DNA from 3 places in the Kitasatospora sp. NPDC088391 genome. Region 2 is predicted to be linked to each of the others. Evidence: riboswitches for the same ligand, from Rfam matches in the RefSeq annotation. Region 2 holds a riboswitch; each other region holds the start of a gene.

What was found. A riboswitch is a leader RNA that binds a small molecule or an ion and turns the genes downstream of it on or off. The one in region 2 is predicted to bind cobalamin.
Region 1: another riboswitch for cobalamin. It lies ahead of ACIQBJ_RS22680 (ribonucleoside-diphosphate reductase subunit alpha); the one in region 2 lies ahead of ACIQBJ_RS03335 (acyl-CoA thioesterase).
Region 3: another riboswitch for cobalamin. It lies ahead of ACIQBJ_RS33605 (HoxN/HupN/NixA family nickel/cobalt transporter); the one in region 2 lies ahead of ACIQBJ_RS03335 (acyl-CoA thioesterase).

What each region holds. Positions count from the first base shown of each region.
Region 1 is NZ_JBIVNB010000007.1:314,658-320,144, reverse strand. Features, by position in the region: gene mctP (monocarboxylate uptake permease MctP) at 1-19, shown strand, start outside; gene ACIQBJ_RS22695 (histidine phosphatase family protein) at 174-929, shown strand; gene ACIQBJ_RS22690 (helix-turn-helix domain-containing protein) at 957-1,931, opposite strand; gene ACIQBJ_RS22685 (GNAT family N-acetyltransferase) at 2,201-2,716, shown strand; cobalamin riboswitch at 2,843-2,970, shown strand; gene ACIQBJ_RS22680 (ribonucleoside-diphosphate reductase subunit alpha) at 3,144-5,487, shown strand, end outside.
Region 2 is NZ_JBIVNB010000001.1:780,787-786,273, forward strand. Features, by position in the region: gene ACIQBJ_RS03325 (ABC transporter ATP-binding protein) at 1-1,234, shown strand, start outside; gene ACIQBJ_RS03330 (ECF transporter S component) at 1,231-2,034, shown strand; cobalamin riboswitch at 2,134-2,296, shown strand; gene ACIQBJ_RS03335 (acyl-CoA thioesterase) at 2,463-2,879, shown strand; gene ACIQBJ_RS03340 (2-methylisoborneol synthase) at 3,193-4,179, shown strand; gene ACIQBJ_RS03345 (geranyl diphosphate 2-C-methyltransferase) at 4,192-5,034, shown strand; gene ACIQBJ_RS03350 (hypothetical protein) at 5,062-5,487, opposite strand, start outside.
Region 3 is NZ_JBIVNB010000018.1:11,878-17,364, reverse strand. Features, by position in the region: gene efp (elongation factor P) at 1-149, opposite strand, end outside; gene ACIQBJ_RS33620 (M24 family metallopeptidase) at 220-1,326, opposite strand; gene rpmG (50S ribosomal protein L33) at 1,456-1,620, shown strand; gene ACIQBJ_RS33610 (XRE family transcriptional regulator) at 1,680-2,255, opposite strand; gene ACIQBJ_RS33605 (HoxN/HupN/NixA family nickel/cobalt transporter) at 2,359-3,468, opposite strand; cobalamin riboswitch at 3,499-3,710, opposite strand; gene ACIQBJ_RS33600 (ArsR/SmtB family transcription factor) at 3,801-4,163, shown strand; gene ACIQBJ_RS33595 (DUF6445 family protein) at 4,182-4,874, opposite strand; gene ACIQBJ_RS33590 (Fpg/Nei family DNA glycosylase) at 4,959-5,487, opposite strand, start outside.

The sequences.
Region 1 (5,487 bases), on a different contig from region 2:
GCCCGCCTCGGCGCACTGACGCACCGGGGGCGCACGGGCCCGTCCCGTGCGCCCTGTGGTCGCGCCGTTGCCTCGATCGACACCGGGGTGACGGCGCGATCATCTGTTATGACCGCCCGCCGAGCGGAGAAGACCGGGGAGAGAACCAGCACCACCGACACGGGGAGCCTCGGATGACCGACCTGACCGCGGTACGCAACGGCCACCGGCCGGACGACGGGCTCCCGGGGGGCGGCAGACGGCTCCCCTCGGTGCTGGTCGCCACCCGGCACGGCGAGTCCACCGCCAACGTGGAGTTCCGGCACGCCGACGCGACCGGCGCGCTCTCCGTCCCGATCACCTCCCGGGACGCCGACATCCCGCTCTCCCTGCACGGCCAGGACCAGGCCCGCGACCTGGGCCGCTGGTGGGCCGCCCGGCCGCCCGCGGACCGGCCCCGGGCGGTCTGGTGCTCCCCGTACGTGCGGACGGCGGAGACCGCCCGGATCGCGCTCGCCCAGGCGAGCGGGCTGGGCGCCGTCCCGGTCGGGCTGGCGGTCCGCTACGACGAGCGGCTGCGCGACCGCGAGCTGGGCGTGCTGGAGATGCTCACCAAGGCCGCGATCGAGCGCGACCACCCGGCCGAGGCGGAGCGCCGGCGGCGGCTGGGCGAGCTGTACTACCGGCCGCCGGGCGGCGAGTCCTGGCTGGACGTGGCGCTGCGGGTCCGCGACCTGCTGCGCGACCTGTGCGAGGAGGAGGCGGGGCGGCCGGTCCTGGTGGTCGCGCACGACTGCACGGTGCTGATGCTGCGCCAGGTGCTGGACCGGCTCGGCGAGGAGGAGCTGCTGGCGCTGGACCCGGTGGCGAACTGCTCGGCCAGCGTGTGGCGGGCCCGGGACGGGCGGCTGCGGCCGGCCGGCTGGAACCGGACCGAGCACCTGTCCTGAGGGCGCGGCGGGCGCCCGGGAGCCCGCTCAGACGCTCTGTCGCACCCCGGCCCGGCCGGTCCCGCCGAAGGCCCGCCGGTAGGCCAGCGGGGTGGTGCCGAGCCGGCGGCCGAAGTGGTGCCGCAGGGTGGCGGCGTTGCCGAAGCCGCAGCGGGCGGCGACCGCGTCGACGCTCTCCTCGGTGGACTCCAGCAGGCGCTGCGCGAACAGCACCCGCTGGCCGGTCAGCCAGCGGTGCGGGGTGGTGCCGGTCTCCTGCTGGAAGCGCCGGGCGAAGGTCCGCGGCGACATGTGGGCGCGCCGGGCGAGGTCCTCGACGCTGCTCTCCCGGTCGAGGTGGCGGCGCATCCAGTCGAGCACGCCGGTCAGCGAGTCGGCGCCGTCCTCGGGCAGCGGGCGGCTGATGAACTGGGCCTGGCCGCCCTCCCGGTGCGGGGCGACGACCATCCGGCGGGCGATCCCGCGGGCCACCTCGGCGCCCTGCTCCTGGCGGACCAGGTGCAGGCAGGCGTCGATGCCGGCGGCGGTGCCGGCCGAGGTGATCACCGGGTGGTCGTCCACGTACAGCACGTCGGGTTCGACGGTGGTGAGCGGGAAGCGGGCGGCCATCAGGTCGGCGTACTGCCAGTGGGTGGTGGAGCGGCGGCCGTCGAGCAGTCCGGCGGCGCCGAGCAGGAAGCTGCCGGAGCAGATCGACAGCAGCCGGGCGCCGCGGTCGTGGGCGGCCCGCAGCGCCTCGATCAGCACGGCCGGGTACTGCTCGCGAATGCCGGTGGCGGTGGCGATCACCAGGTCGGCCTCGGCGATCCGTTCGGGGCCGTGCGGGACGTGGACGTCGAAACCGGCGTGGGTGCGCATCGGGCCGGGGCGGTCGCCGACCAGGCCGAACTCGTAGACCGGCAGGCCGGCCCCGCTCCGGTCCAGGCCGAAGACCTCGCAGGCCACGCCCAGTTCGAAGGGGTGGATCTCCTCCAGCACGATCACCGCGACGTTGCTCAGCATCCGCCCAGCATGGCAGTGGCAGGATTTCGCGGCAATGGGGCGTTCCTGCCACTCGTCGCGGCGGGCGCCGGGCGGGAGGGTGGAGCCATGACCACCGCGCTCGCCCTGCTGGGCTTCCTCGGCAGTTTCGGACTCCTCGGCGTCCTGGTCGGCCGCGACCTGGAACGCACCACCGCCCACGGTCGCTCGGACCGGCACCGGCCCACCGGCTACCCCTACGACCCGGACCTGCACGACCCGCGCCGGAGCGCGTCCGGCACACTGTCCGGATGCGCTCCCCGATCGTCCGCCGCGCCCTCGACCACGACCTCGCCGCAGCCGCGGAGGTCACCGTCGAGGCTTTCGTCGGCGACGGCCACACCCGGCCCGACTCCGACTACGTCCACCTCCTCCGCGACACCGCCCGCCGCAACCGGGAGGCCGAACTCCTGGTCGCCGTCGACGACGCGGGAACCGGAGCCGTGCTCGGCTGCGTGACCTTCGCCGCGGGCGGCACCCCGTGGGCCGACATCGCCGGGCCGGACGAGGGCGAGATCCGGATGCTCGCGGTCGGCGCGGCGGCCCGCGGCCGCGGCGTCGGCCGGGCCCTGGTGGCGGCCTCGATGGACCGCAGCCGGGAACTCGGCCTGGCCGGGATGGCGTTCTCCACCCGTCCGGAGATGCGCCACGCCCACCGGATCTACGACGCGCTGGGCTTCGCCCTGGCGCCCGAGCGCTACTGGTCGCCGCACCCCGGCACCGACCTGCTGGTGTACACGACGCGGTTCCCGCACGCACCGTCCTAGGGCGCTCCCCCGGCCCCCGGCGGGCCGTCCCCGACGGCCCGCCACCGGTGTTTTCGTTGTCTACGCGCGGCGCCACCGACACGACACGCTCTACTACATCTGGTGCTTCCAGCTCCAGCCGCCACTACATGTATGCTCACTCTCGCTGTCGACGCAGGGGAACCCGGTGCGAGTCCGGGACTGCCCCGCAACGGTGAGCGGGCTGTAGCGACGCCCGCAGAGTCCGAGGACCTGCCGACGGTGTGCGACACGGCATCCCCGCAGACGCCATGCAGCACAGCTTTGCCGTCCGGTCTCGCGGGCGGACCGGGGGTGGTCTTCGGCGCGCCGGAACGCGTACGCGTTCCTCCGTGCTGCCCTCCCCTGGCCGCGTACGGTCCCGGACACCCCGAGCCACGTCCGCCGCCGCCACAGGAGAGAGTGCGCCTTGACCGTCGCCGCCTCAGTCACCCTGCCGTCCCAGGGAACCGCCGACGCCTTCACCGACCCCGGTGCGGCGCTGCTCCGGCTGCTCACCGACCGCAGCACCGATCTCCCCCAGGTGGACCCCGGCCACGTCGCCGCCGCCGCGCTGCGCGGCCGCCACGCCGGCTCGGACTTCGCCGAGCTGCGCGGGCTGGCCGTGGAGGCCGCCGCGTCGATGATCGCCGAGGACCCGCAGTACTCGAAGCTGGCCGCCCGCCTGCTGGCGCTGGAGATCCGCGACGAGGCCGCCACCCAGCAGGTCACCTCGTTCTCCTCCTCGGTGGCCGTGGGCCACGCCGAGGGCCTGATCGGCGACGCCACCGCCGCGTTCGTGGCCGAGCACGCCGACCTGTTCGACTCGCTGATCGACGAGTCGGGCGACGACCGCTTCGAGTACTTCGGCCTGCGCACCGTGCAGTCCCGCTACCTGCTGCGCCACCCGATCACCCGCAAGGTGGTCGAGACCCCGCAGCACTTCCTGCTGCGCGTGGCGGCGGGCCTGGCGGTCGGCACCTCCCAGGAGTCGGTGCGCGAGGTCGCCGAGCTGTACACCCTGATGAGCCGCCTGGAGTACCTGACCAGCTCGCCGACGCTGTTCAACTCCGGCACCCGGCACCCGCAGATGTCCTCCTGCTACCTGCTGGACTCGCCGCTGGACAACCTGGACTCGATCTACAACCGGTACGCCCAGATCGCCCGGCTGTCCAAGCACGCCGGCGGCATCGGCCTGTCCTACTCGCGGATCCGCTCGCGCGGTTCGCTGATCCGCGGCACCAACGGCAAGTCGAACGGCATCGTGCCGTTCCTGCGCACCCTGGACTCCTCCGTGGCGGCGGTCAACCAGGGCGGCCGGCGCAAGGGCGCGGCCTGCGTCTACCTGGAGACCTGGCACGCCGACATCGAGGAGTTCCTGGAGCTCCGCGACAACACCGGCGAGGAGGCCCGCCGGACCCACAACCTGAACCTGGCGCACTGGATCCCGGACGAGTTCATGCGCCGCGTGAACGCCAACGCCGACTGGTCGCTGTTCTCCCCGGCCGACGTGCCCGAGCTGGTCGACCTGTGGGGCGCCGAGTTCGACGAGGCGTACGTCAAGGCCGAGCTGGCCGGCAAGGCCGTCCGCACCATCCCGGCGCAGACCCTGTACGCCCGGATGATGCGCACCCTGGCGCAGACCGGCAACGGCTGGATGACCTTCAAGGACGCCTCCAACCGGGCCGCCAACCAGACCGCGCTGCCGGGCCGCACGGTGCACTCCTCGAACCTGTGCACCGAGATCCTGGAGGTCACCGACGACTCGGAGACCGCGGTCTGCAACCTCGGCTCGGTCAACCTGGGCGCGCACGTCGCCGCCGGCGCCACCGCCGCCGACCTGGCGAACGCGATGGACTGGGACCGGCTGGACGCCACCGTGCGCACCGCGGTGACCTTCCTCGACCGCGTGATCGACATCAACTTCTACCCGACCACCGAGGCCGGGACGTCCAACTCCCGCTGGCGGCCGGTCGGCCTGGGCGTGATGGGCCTCCAGGACGTCTTCTTCCAGCTCCGGCTGGACTTCGACTCGGCCGAGGCGAAGGCCCTGTCCACGCTGATCGCCGAGCGCATCATGCTCACCGCCTACGAGCGCTCCGCCGACCTGGCCGAGCAGTTCGGCCGGCACGAGGCGTACGGCGAGACCCGCGCGGCCCGCGGCCAGCTGCACATCGACCACTTCGGCAGCGCGGACCCGCGGTGGACGGAGCGCTGGGACGCGCTGCGCGCCCGGATCGCCACCACCGGCCTGCGCAACTCGCTGCTGCTGGCGATCGCCCCGACCGCGACCATCGCGTCCATCGCGGGCGTCTACGAGTGCATCGAGCCGCAGGTCTCCAACCTGTTCAAGCGCGAGACCCTCTCCGGCGAGTTCCTCCAGGTCAACCCGTACCTGGTGCGCGAGCTGAAGGAGCTGGGCGTCTGGGACCAGCAGACCCGGGACGCGCTGCGCGACGCCAACGGCTCCATCCAGGAGTTCAACTGGCTGCCGCAGGAGGTCCGTTCGCTGTACCGCACGGCGTGGGAGCTGCCGCAGCGCGCCCTGATCGACCTGGCCGCCGCGCGCCAGCCGTACATCGACCAGAGCCAGTCGCTGAACCTGTTCATGGCGGCGCCGACCATCGGCAAGCTCTCCTCGATGTACTCGTACGCGTGGAAGGTCGGTCTGAAGACCACCTACTACCTGCGCTCGCGCCCGGCGACCCGGATCGCCCAGGCCGCGTCCGGCGCCACCCGCACCGCCGCCCCCGTGCCGGTGCAGACCCCTTCCC
Region 2 (5,487 bases):
GGCGCTGCACGAGCTGTCCGGCGGCCAGCAGCAGCGGGTGGCGATCGGCTCGGTGCTGACCGCGCACCCGCGCGTCCTGGTGCTGGACGAGCCGACCTCCGCGCTCGACCCGACGGCAGCCGAGGAGGTGCTGGCCGCCGTCACCCGGCTGGTGCACGACCTGGGCGTGACCGTGCTGCTGGCCGAGCACCGGCTGGAGCGGGTGGTGCAGTACGCGGACAGCGTCGCGTACCTGCCCGGTGACGGCACCGTCCGGTACGGGCCGCCCGCCGAGCTGTTCGCCGCCACCGCGATCGCGCCGCCGGTGGTCGAGCTGGGCCGGCTGGCCGGGTGGCGGCCGCTGCCGCTGTCGGTGCGCGACGCCCGCCGGGCCGCCGGGCCGCTGCGCACACGCCTGGCCGCGCGTCCGGCGCCGCCGGTGCGCGCCTCCCGCGGCCGGAGCGAACGACTGCTGCGCGCGGAGCGGGTCGTGGTCCGGCACGGGCGGCAGGTCGCCGTCCGGGAGGTGTCGCTCGACCTGCGGGCGGGCCAGGTGACCGCGCTGATGGGGCGCAACGGGTCCGGGAAGTCCTCGCTGCTGTGGGCGTTGCAGGGCTCGGGCGCCCGGCAGGGCGGCAGCGTGCTGGTGGGCGGGCGGGACCCGAAGCGGGTGTCGGCCGCGGAGGCGCGGCGGCTGGTCGGGCTGGTCCCGCAGACCCCGTCCGACCTGCTCTACCTGGCCACCGTGGACGCCGAACTCGCCCAGGCCGACCGGGAGTCGGACCCCGCTCCGGGGCGCGGCGCCCGCGTCCTGCTCGACGTCCTCGCCCCCGGCATCCCGGGGCGGCTGCACCCGCGCGACCTGTCGGAGGGCCAGCAGCTGGCCCTCGTGCTGGCCGTCCAGCTCGCCGCCGCCCCGCCCGTCGTCCTGCTGGACGAGCCCACCCGGGGCCTGGACTACCCCGCCAAGGAGGCTCTGACCGGGATCGTCGACCGGCTGGCCGCGGAGGGCCGGGCCGTGGTCGTGGCCACCCACGACGTCGAGTTCGCGGCCGCCGCCGCGGACCGGGTGGTGGTGCTGGCCGAGGGCGAGGTCGTCGCGGACGGCCCGACCCCGGCCGTGATCACCGCCTCGCCGGTGTTCGCCCCGCAGACCGCCAAGGTCCTCGCCCCGCTGCCCTGGCTGACGGTCGGCCAGGTCGCCGCCGCCCTCGCCGGACCGGCCCACGCGCCGGAACCGGAGGCCGGCCGATGACCGCCGACGCCCGGGCCGTCCGCGTCCCGCCGAGGGCCCGGGCCGTGATCGCGTGCGCCGCGTTCGCCGGGCTGACCGCCTTCACCTGGCCGTTCGTCGTGGCGCCGGGCCGGTTCGGGTCCGCGTACGCGCCGCCGCTGATCTTCGGCGCGCTGCTGGTGCTGATCCTGGCGGTGGTGGTCTCGGAGATCGCCTCGGGCGGCATCGACGCGAAGGCGCTGGCCATGCTGGGCGTGCTCTCGGCCGTCAACGCCGGCCTGCGCCCGCTCGGGGCCGGGACGGCCGGGGTGGAGACCGTCTTCTTCCTGCTCGTCCTGGCCGGCCGGGTCTTCGGCCCCGGCTTCGGCTTCACCCTCGGCTGCACCTCCCTGTTCGCGTCCGCGCTGCTGACCGGCGGCGTCGGCCCGTGGATGCCGTACCAGATGTTCGGCTGCGCGTTCGTCGGCCTGGTCGCGGGCCTGCTGCCCCGGCTGGGCGGCCGGGCCGAGGTGCTGATGCTGGCCGGGTACGGGGCGCTGTCCGGCTACCTGTTCGGCTTCCTGCTCAACCTGTCGTTCTGGCCGTTCTCGCTCGACCCGCACAGCTCGATCGCCTACCTGCCCGGCCTGCCGTTCACCGAGCAGTGGCACCGCTACCTGCTGTTCGACCTGGCCACCTCGCTCGGCTGGGACACCGGACGGGCCGTCACCACCGGCCTGGCCGTCCTGATCGCGGGCCCGGCCGTGCTCGCCGTCTTCCGCCGCGCCGCCCGCCGCGCCGCCTTCGAGGCGCCGGTGCGCTTCTCCGCCGCACCCCGGTAGACCGTCCCGGCCTGCCGGGACCCGGCACACCCCGCGCGCCGGGGAGTGCCGGGGTGCACGTAAAGTGGCGATTGCAGCTGGTTCGCCCCGCCCGTTCCGGGCGGACGCGTCGTAAGAGGGAACCCGGTGGGAATCCGGGACTGCCCCGCAGCGGTGAGCGGGAACGACCGCCGTCACAGGCACTGGGGCCCGGCCCCGGGAAGCGACGGCCAGTAGGTGGCCCCCTTCGAGGGGGCCGTGCCCGCGAGTCCGAAGACCTGCCGCTGCCCGCGGACCGCGGTGGTCCGCGGTCTCACCGCGACCCCGAGGGCGGGCGACGGCGACGACGGGCCGCGCCGGCCCGGCCGTTCCCGTCCGCGCACCCGGGTCCGTGAACTCGCGAAGGAGAGTTCCGTGGAGCACGCCGCCCGACCCGGGGGGACCGTCCGATGACGACCACTCCCGCCCCCGCCCGCACCTCGGCCGAGTCCGCCGTCACGCTCGCCCACATCATGAGCGAGCACGACACCAACCTCTACGGGACGGTGCACGGCGGCGTGGTGATGAAGCTGATCGACGACGCGGCCGCCGCGGCCGCCGGCCGCCACGCGGGCGTCCCCGCGGTCACCGCCTCCGTCGAGGGGATGTCCTTCCTCGCCCCCGTCCGGGCCGGCGACCTGCTCACCGTCCACGCCCGGGTCGAACGCGCCGGCCGCACCTCCATGCACGTCTCGGTGGCCGTGACCTCGGAACGCTGGAACCTCACCGGCCCGGTCACCGACGTCGCCACGGCCCGGCTGGTCTTCGTCGCGATCGGCCCCGACAGCCGCCCGCACCCCGTCCCGGCCCTGCGCCCCGGCGGCTGACCCGGCCGGGTGTGCGGTCGTGCCGGACCGGAGGCCGGGAGCCCCCTCGCGGGGCCGCGGAGAAGGGGGCGGGGGTTCAACGACCGCGTACTTTCAACGATTCGTCGGTCGTTCCGCGGGGCCGGGACCCGGCGCGGGGTGAGGTACTGGATGCACGGCGGCCCGCTCTCCGAAGAAGCCGAAGGACCCGGTCGCCCTCTCCGTCGGCTCAGGCACGGCACCCCCTTCTCGCGGCTCGCCCCGCTCGCGGCTCGTCCGGGGCGATGCCGGTGGCCGGTGTCGTCGCGACACGCAGCACGCTCGAGGAGTCCAGGTGACAGTGCCACGCCCCGGGGACCCGATCCCCGGGCTCTACTGCCCGCCCGTCGCCGAACCCGACGCCGCCCTGGTGGCCGAAGTGGACGCCCGGATCGCGGCGTGGGTGAGGAAGGAGGACGTCTGCCCGCCGCAGTGGCAGGAGGGACTGATCGGGTTCGCGGTCGGCCGGGCGGTGGCGTTGCAGTACCCGGACCACGCGAGCATCGACCACCTGATGGCCGCGGCGGAGCTGCTGGCCGCCGAGAACGTCGTCGACGACTGCTACGTCGAGGACTTCGGCGGTTCCCCGGAGGGTCTGGGAGCGCGACTGGTGATCGCCCAGTCCGCCCTGGACCCGGCCCACCTGACCGGCCCGTACCAGGGCGACTGGGAGCGGGGCGTCCAGGGCGACGAGGCGCTGCGCAGCTACCGCACCGCCGTGCGGGACTTCGAGGCGATCGCCACCCCCGCCCAGGCGGACCGGTTCCGGCACGACATGGCCCGCCTGCACCTGGGTTACCTGGCCGAGGCGACCTGGAAGCTCGACGGGCGGGTCCCCGCGGCGTGGGAGTACCTGACCATGCGCCAGTTCAACAACTTCCGCCCCTGCCTGACGATCACCGACGCCGTCGCCGGCTACGAACTGGCCGCCGAGCTCTACGCCCTCCCCGAGGTCCAGGAGGCCGTGGCGCTGGCCTGCAACGCCACCACCATCGTCAACGACCTCTACTCCTACACCAAAGAGCTGGACATGCGGCACCCGCACCTCAACCTGCCGATCGTCCTGGCGGCCGGGACCGGCGACCACCGCGGCGCCTACCTCGGGGCGGTGCAGGTGCACAACGACCTCATGCGCGCCTTCGAGGACGCCGCGGGCCGCCTGCGCGGCCGCCACCACTCGCTCGACCGGTTCCTGGGCGGCCTCACCGCCTGGGTGCTCGGCAACCACCACTGGCACCGGACCAACACCGGCCGCTACACCCTCCCCGACTTCTGGAGCTGAAGGGAACGCCCCATGAGCACCGTTGCCTCCCACAGTCGCTACCAGCAGGACATCGCCGACTACTGGAACGCCGAGGAACGTCCCGTCAACCTGCGTCTGGGCGACGTCGACGGCCTCTACCACCACCACTACGGCGTCGGGGACGTCGACTGGTCGGTCCTGGAGGCGGCGGAGCCCGACCGGGACCAGGCGATCATCAACGAGATGCACCGCCTGGAGACCGCCCAGGCCCACCTGCTCATCAAGCACCTCGGCGCGGTCAGGCCCCAGCAGCGGATCCTGGACGCCGGCTGCGGCCGCGGCGGCACCTCGGTCCTGGCCCACCAGGCCTTCGGCTGCCACGCCGACGGCATCTCGCTCTCCTCCAAGCAGGTCGACTTCGCCAACCGCCGGGCCCGCGAGCTGGGCATCGACGACAAGGTCGCCTACCACGTGGGGAACATGCTGGAGACCGGCTTCGACCCCGGCGCCTACCAGGCGGTCTGGAACAACGAGTCGACCATGTACGTCGACCTGAAGGACCTGTTCGCCGCCCACTCCCGGCTCCTCGCCCGCGGCGGCCGCTACGTGACCGTCACCGGCTGCTACAACGACGTGTACGGGCAGCCGTCCAAGGCGGTCTCCACCATCAACGCGCACTACGAGTGCAACATCCACGCCCGCTCCGAGTACTTCGCGGCGATGGCCGCCAACCGCCTCGTCCCGGTGCACGTGGAGAACCTCACCCCGGCCACCGTCCCGTACTGGGAACTGCGCACCCACTCCTCGGTCACCACCGGCATCGAGGAGGCGTTCCTCAGCTCCTACAAGGACGGCAGTTTCCAGTACCTGCTGATCGCCGCCGACCGCGTCTGACCCTGCGCGGGGGCGGGCGCCCCGCCGTCAGGCGTCGGCCGCGCACAGGCGCCCGGCCCGGGCGAGCAGGCGGCGGGCGGCGGGCTCGCGCCGGTAGGTCCGCAGCGAGCGGCGCAGTTCCCGGAGGGCGGCGTCACCGCGGGCCGAGGACACCTGGGGGTAGTCGTCCAGGAACCCGTCCCAGGTCGAGCACGCCGGCTCCAGCCGCCCTCGGGCGAGCTGGAGCCCGGCGAGCCGGGCGGTGGTGAGCATCCTCGCCCGGCGCTCCTGGGAGGGGCGCAGGCGCAGTGAGGCCGCCAGCGCCCCGCAGGCCGCGGGCAGGTCGCCGACCGCGGCGAGCACCTCCGCCTGCTGGTGGGTGAACGCGGCCAGGTGGTACCCCCCGAGCTGGGAGCCCCCTCCGTCGGCGGCTTCCAGCAGCCGCTCGGCCCGTCCCAGGGTCTCCAGCGCCCG
Region 3 (5,487 bases), on a different contig from region 2:
ACCTTGCCGGAGAGGACCTCCTTCAGCTTGGTGCGCACGAAGGCCGGGCCCTTGCCGGGCTTGACGTGCTGGAACTCGACGACGGTCCAGAGCTTGCCGCCGTCCAGCTTGAGGACCATGCCGTTCTTGAGATCGTTCGTGGTAGCCACGGGCGCACTAACTCCTGATATGTCCGCTGTCAAAGAGCACCAAGCAGGCGCGCCGCCGGGACCGCCACGGTCACAGCGCGAGGAGCTCCTTGGTGGTGATGGTGAGCAGCTCGGGCCCGCCCTCCTCGGGAGGCCGCACCACGAGCGTGTCCTCGATCCGGACCCCGCCCCGCCCCGGGATGTGCACCCCCGGGCCGACGGTGACCGGCACGCGATTGTCCAGTTTACCCATGTCGGCGGGCCCGAGGCGCGGAGCCTCCCGGATCTCCAGGCCGATGCCGTGTCCCAGGGCGTGGACGGACGGTCCGTCATGGCCCCCGGCCTGGAGGATCGAACGGGCCGCGTCGTCCGGGACGTGCTGCTCGACGCCGGGCCCGAGGGCCTCCCGGGCGGCCCGCTGGGCGTGGAAGACCAGGCGGTGCAGCTCGACCTGCCAGGGGGCGGGGGCGGCGCCGATGACGAAGGTACGGGCGGTGGAGACGCCGTAGCCGCGGTAGCGGGCGCCGAGCACCACGGTGAGGAAGTCGCCCTCCTCGACCCGCCGGTCGGTGGGCCGGTGGCACTCCAGGCCGGAGTGGCTGCCGGTGCCGACCGAGACCGGGAAGGCGGCCCGGTCGGCGCCGTGGTCGACCATCCGGCGCTCCAGCTCCATCGCCAGGTGCCGCTCGGTGCGGCCGACCAGGATCGATTCGAGCAGTTCGCCGAGCGCCTGGTCGGCGATCTCGGCGGCGGTCCGCAGGTCGGCGATCTCGTGCTCGTCCTTGACCACCCGCAGCCGCTCGACCGCCCGGCCCAGGTCGCGCAGCCGGGCCGGGTCGGCCAGCCGGGCCGCCTCGCGGTACCGGGCGACGGTCAGGTCGTGCTCCTCGACGGCCAGGTCGCGCACCCCCAGCCGGGCGGCGGCCTCGGCGGCGGCGAGCGCGGCGTCCGCCTCGGCGGGCACCGGGAGCGCGGCCAGCTCCGGGTCGGGCCGGGACTCCCCCGGCTCGGCGGGCTCGGGCTGCTCGGGGCGGGCCAGCAGCGCGCGCTCGCGGGTGAGCAGCAGCGCGGCACCGCGGGGCGCGCCGCCGGTCAGGTAGCGGACGTTGGCGGCGCGCGTGATCAGCGCCGCGTCGGCCCCGGAGGCGCTGCAGTGCTCACGGAGGCGTTCGCGTCGGGCGGAGTGCGCGTCGGACATGTCCCGAGCGTACGAACGGGGGCCCGGGGGCGCCCGTCGGGACCGGCCGACGGGTGGGGAATGCCCGGCGGGGCGGCCGTGTTGTGGCCTGGTGAAAACGGCAATCGTTGCCGGGAGAGGGAGGCCGAGATGGCACGCAGCGAACTGCGACCGGTGATCACGCTCCGGTCGACGGCGGGCACGGGGTTCGCGTACGCGACGCGGAAGAACCGCCGCAACGACCCGGACCGGATCGTGCTGCGCAAGTTCGACCCGGTGGCGGGGCGGCACGTGGAGTTCCGCGAGGCCCGCTGACGACGTGACGGACCGCGGAGGGGCCCCGGGCGGTGTGCCCGGGGCCCCTCCGCGGTCCGTCACGCGCCGGGCGGGGGGACCGAGACCACCATGGTGACCAGGCACGGGGCGGCGCCGTCGTTGCGGTAGCCGTGGGCGGCACCGGCCTCGTAGGAGGCGGTGGAGCCGGCCGGGACGCGGTGCTCGCGGCCGTCCAGGAGGAGGGTGAGGACGCCCTCGTCGACCCGGGCGATCTCGACGGTGCCGGGCGGGTGCGGGTCGGAGGTATGCGCCTCGCCGGGCTCCAGCCGCCAGGACCACAGCTCCAGCGGGCCGGGCGCCTCGGCGCCGTTCAGCAGGGTGCCGCTGCCGCCCGCGGGGCCGGTCCACAGCCGGACGGCCTCCTCGGCGGGGACGATCCGGACGGCGGAGGAGGCGTCGTAGTCGAGCAGCCGGGCGATCGAGACGCCGAGGGCGTCGGCGAGCCGGACCACGGTGCCGACGCTGGGGTTGGTGCGGGCCTGTTCGATCTGCACCACCATGCCGCGGCTGACGCCGGAGCGGGCGGCGAGGGCGTCCAGGGTGTGGCCGCGCTCGGTGCGCAGGCGCTTGAGGTTGCGGGCGAGGGCCTGGGTGACGAGGTCGGCGTCCGGCACGGGCGGGTCCACTGTTCTGCTCGGGCCGGCGCGGTGCCCGGGGCGGGGCCGCGCCGGCGTCGAAGGGTCCACCGACTGTACTGCGGGCCGGGCCGACGGGGCGTCAGGAGAGCTGCGCGAAGGCCCGGGAGCGCCGGGCGATCCGCCAGTAGCCGATCGCGGCGGCCCAGACCACGACGAACAGGCCGACGATCACGAAGCCGACGTTGTCCAGGCTGAGGCCGGCGATCCAGCCGGTGACGGGGTCGTCCAGGTCGAACTTGTCGTGCAGCACCGTGATCAGCTCGATGGTGCCGATCACGAACGCCACCGCGATCGACAGGCCGGTGATGGTCAGGTTGTAGTACACCTTGCGGACCGGGTTGGCGAACGCCCACTGGTAGGCGAAGTTCATGAACGTGCCGTCCAGGGTGTCGAACAGGCTCATCCCGGCGGCGAACAGCAGCGGCAGGCAGACGATCGCGTACCAGGGCAGGCCGGAGGCCGCGCCGGAGCCCGCCATCACCATCAGGGTCACCTCGGTCGCGGTGTCGAAGCCCAGGCCCAGCACCATGCCGACCGGGAACATCTGGCCGGGCCGGGTGATCGAGCGGGTGGCCCGGTTCAGCACCCGGGCCAGGAAGCCCCGGGCGGCCAGGTGCTTCTCCAGCTCGGCCTCGTCGTACTGCCCGGCCCGCATCGCCCGGAAGACCCGCCAGATGCCCAGCAGCGCCACCAGGTTGAGCGCCGCGATCAGGTACAGGAAGGCCCCGGAGGCGGTGGTGCCGATGGTGCCGAGCACCTGGTGGGTGGTCGAGTCGTCGTCCATCAGGGTGCCCGCGAGCGCCGCGCCGCCGGCCACCAGCGCGGCCATCAGCACCACCATCGAGGAGTGCCCGAGGGCGAACCAGAAGCCCACCGAGACCGGGCGGCGGCCGTCCGCCATCAGCTTGCGGGTGGTGTTGTCGATCACCGCGATGTGGTCGGCGTCGAAGGCGTGCCGCATGCCCAGCGTGTACGCGGTGACGCCCAGGCCGACGCCGAACACCTGGGTGCCGACCTGGTACTTGTGCGGCGCCACCAGGAACAGCAGCGTCCCGAACGCCACCACGTGCAGGGCCAGGATCACCAGCATCAGGCCGGCCGTGCGCAGGGTGTCCTCGCGCCGCCAGCGGAACGACGGCAGGGGGGAGCCCGCAGCGGCTGCGGGCAGGGTCGATTCGGACGCGGTCATCCGCGGATCACGCTCCAGCACCTCGTGGATCACTTCGTGAGATGCCGTGGCCGGTCTCCTGGCTGACGGGGTGTTGCGCGCCGGCTCCCGGCCTTCCCGGCCGCGAACGGCCAGTGGCGCGAGGTGGGGGCCGACGACTCCCCGATCACAGTGGCGAGGGCCGCTCCGGACTCCTGCGACGACGCTCCCGCGTCGAGCACAGTGCACCGGTCTTCCCGAACACCACGGCCCGCCCACGGTAGGGCCGGTGGCCCCACAGCTGCAAGGCTGCACAGGCGTGCAGGTGTCCGCGGTGTCCAAGATCACTCCCGGGCGGTGCCAGAATGACCGCCATGCACCTCGTACCCGCGGACCGCGCCGGACAGCGCACCATCGACGGGCACCGGGTCTGCGAGGCGATCGCCGCGATCGGCGACGCCGAGCACGTCCGGGCCTGGGCCGAGCGCTTCGCGCTGCTCGCCGACCCCGGGCGGCTGGCCCTGCTGCTCGCGCTGCACCGCACCGGGCCGCTGGCCGTCACCGACCTCGCGGTCGCCACCGGCATGCGCGACCCGGCGGTCTCGCAGGCGCTGCGCCTGCTGCGGGCCGCCGGACTGGTCGCCGGGGAGCGGGACGGGCGGGTGGTGCGCTACCGGCTGGTCGACCCGGCGGTGGCGGAGGTGCTGGCGCACGGGGTGCTCGGCGAGCGGGACTGACCCGCCGTCAGGGGCGGTTCAGGCCATCCAGAAGAAGACCGCGGTCATCCGCTTCTCCGCCAGCGTCGCGCCGTGGTACTCGGTCGCGGTGTGGATCAGGTTGGCGGTGTAGAGCAGCAGCCGGTTGTAGCGGTGCGGGACGGCCAGGTCCTCGGTGAAGGAGTCCGGCGGCACGAAGCGGGTGCCCAGGGCGTCGACCAGGTTGTTGTGCGGGGCGACCACGCTGTTGCCGCCGAGCCGGCCGCCGGGGAAGCTCTGCCGGTAGAAGCTGGTGCCGCAGCGCTTGGGCACGCCCGGGTTGAGGTACAGCACGGCGGCGTAGCGGCAGAGCGAGCGCGAGTCGGTGTGCGGGCGCGGCTCGCTCTCCCCCGCGCCCACCACCTGCACGCAGTTGTGGTTGAAGGTGCCGCCCTCGGCCTCGTCCAGCGCCCAGATCCGCTCGGCGCCGACGGTGTCCCGGACCAGCTTCTCGACGTGCGCCAGCTCGTCCGGCTCCAGGCCGGGCATCGCGCGCAGGCCGGGCCAGGACTCCGGCTTGTGCGGGTAGCCCTCGTCCCAGTCGGTGCGGGCCAGGTGCCGGGCGCGGACCGCGTCCGGGTCGGGCAGGACGTCGTCCAGCACCCAGTAGTCGCGCCCCCTGGTCGGCTTGCGGTACGGCAGGACGGGCAGCGCCGGGGCGGGGCGGGAGCCGCGGAACGGAGGAACGGACATGGCCCCGACAATAGGAGCGCCGTTCCGGGCCCTCGCCCATGGCCTGGTCAACCTTGCGTCAAGGCTTGGCGGCGTGACGGAGCGTCAGGTCCGCTGGCAGCGGGGGCACCAGAACAGGTTGCGGGCGGCCAGCTCCTCCGTCCGGACCGGGGTGCCGCAGACCAGGCAGGGCTGGTCCTGGCGGCGGTAGACGTAGACCTCGCCGCCGTGGTCGTCCACCCGGGGCGGGCGGCCCATCGCCTCCGGGGTGTGCTCGGGCCGGACGGTGTCGATCCGGCCGGCCTCGACGCCCTCGCGCATCAGGGCGACCAGGTCGGCCCAGATCGCGTCCCACTCGGCGCGGGTGAGGTCGCGGCCCGCGCGGTGCGGATCGATGCCGAGCCGGAACAGCACCTCGGCGCGGTAGACGTTGCCGACGCCCGCCAGCACCTTCTGGTCCATCAGCAGCGCGGCCACCGTGCTGCCGCTGCGGGAGATCCGCTGCCAGGCCGGGTCGCCCGCCTCGCCGGGGCGCAGCGGGTCCGGCCCGAGGCGGCGGTGGACGGCGGCCTTCTCGGCCGGGGTGAGCAGTTCGCAGGCCGTCGGGCCGCGCAGGTCGGCGTAGCCGCTGCCG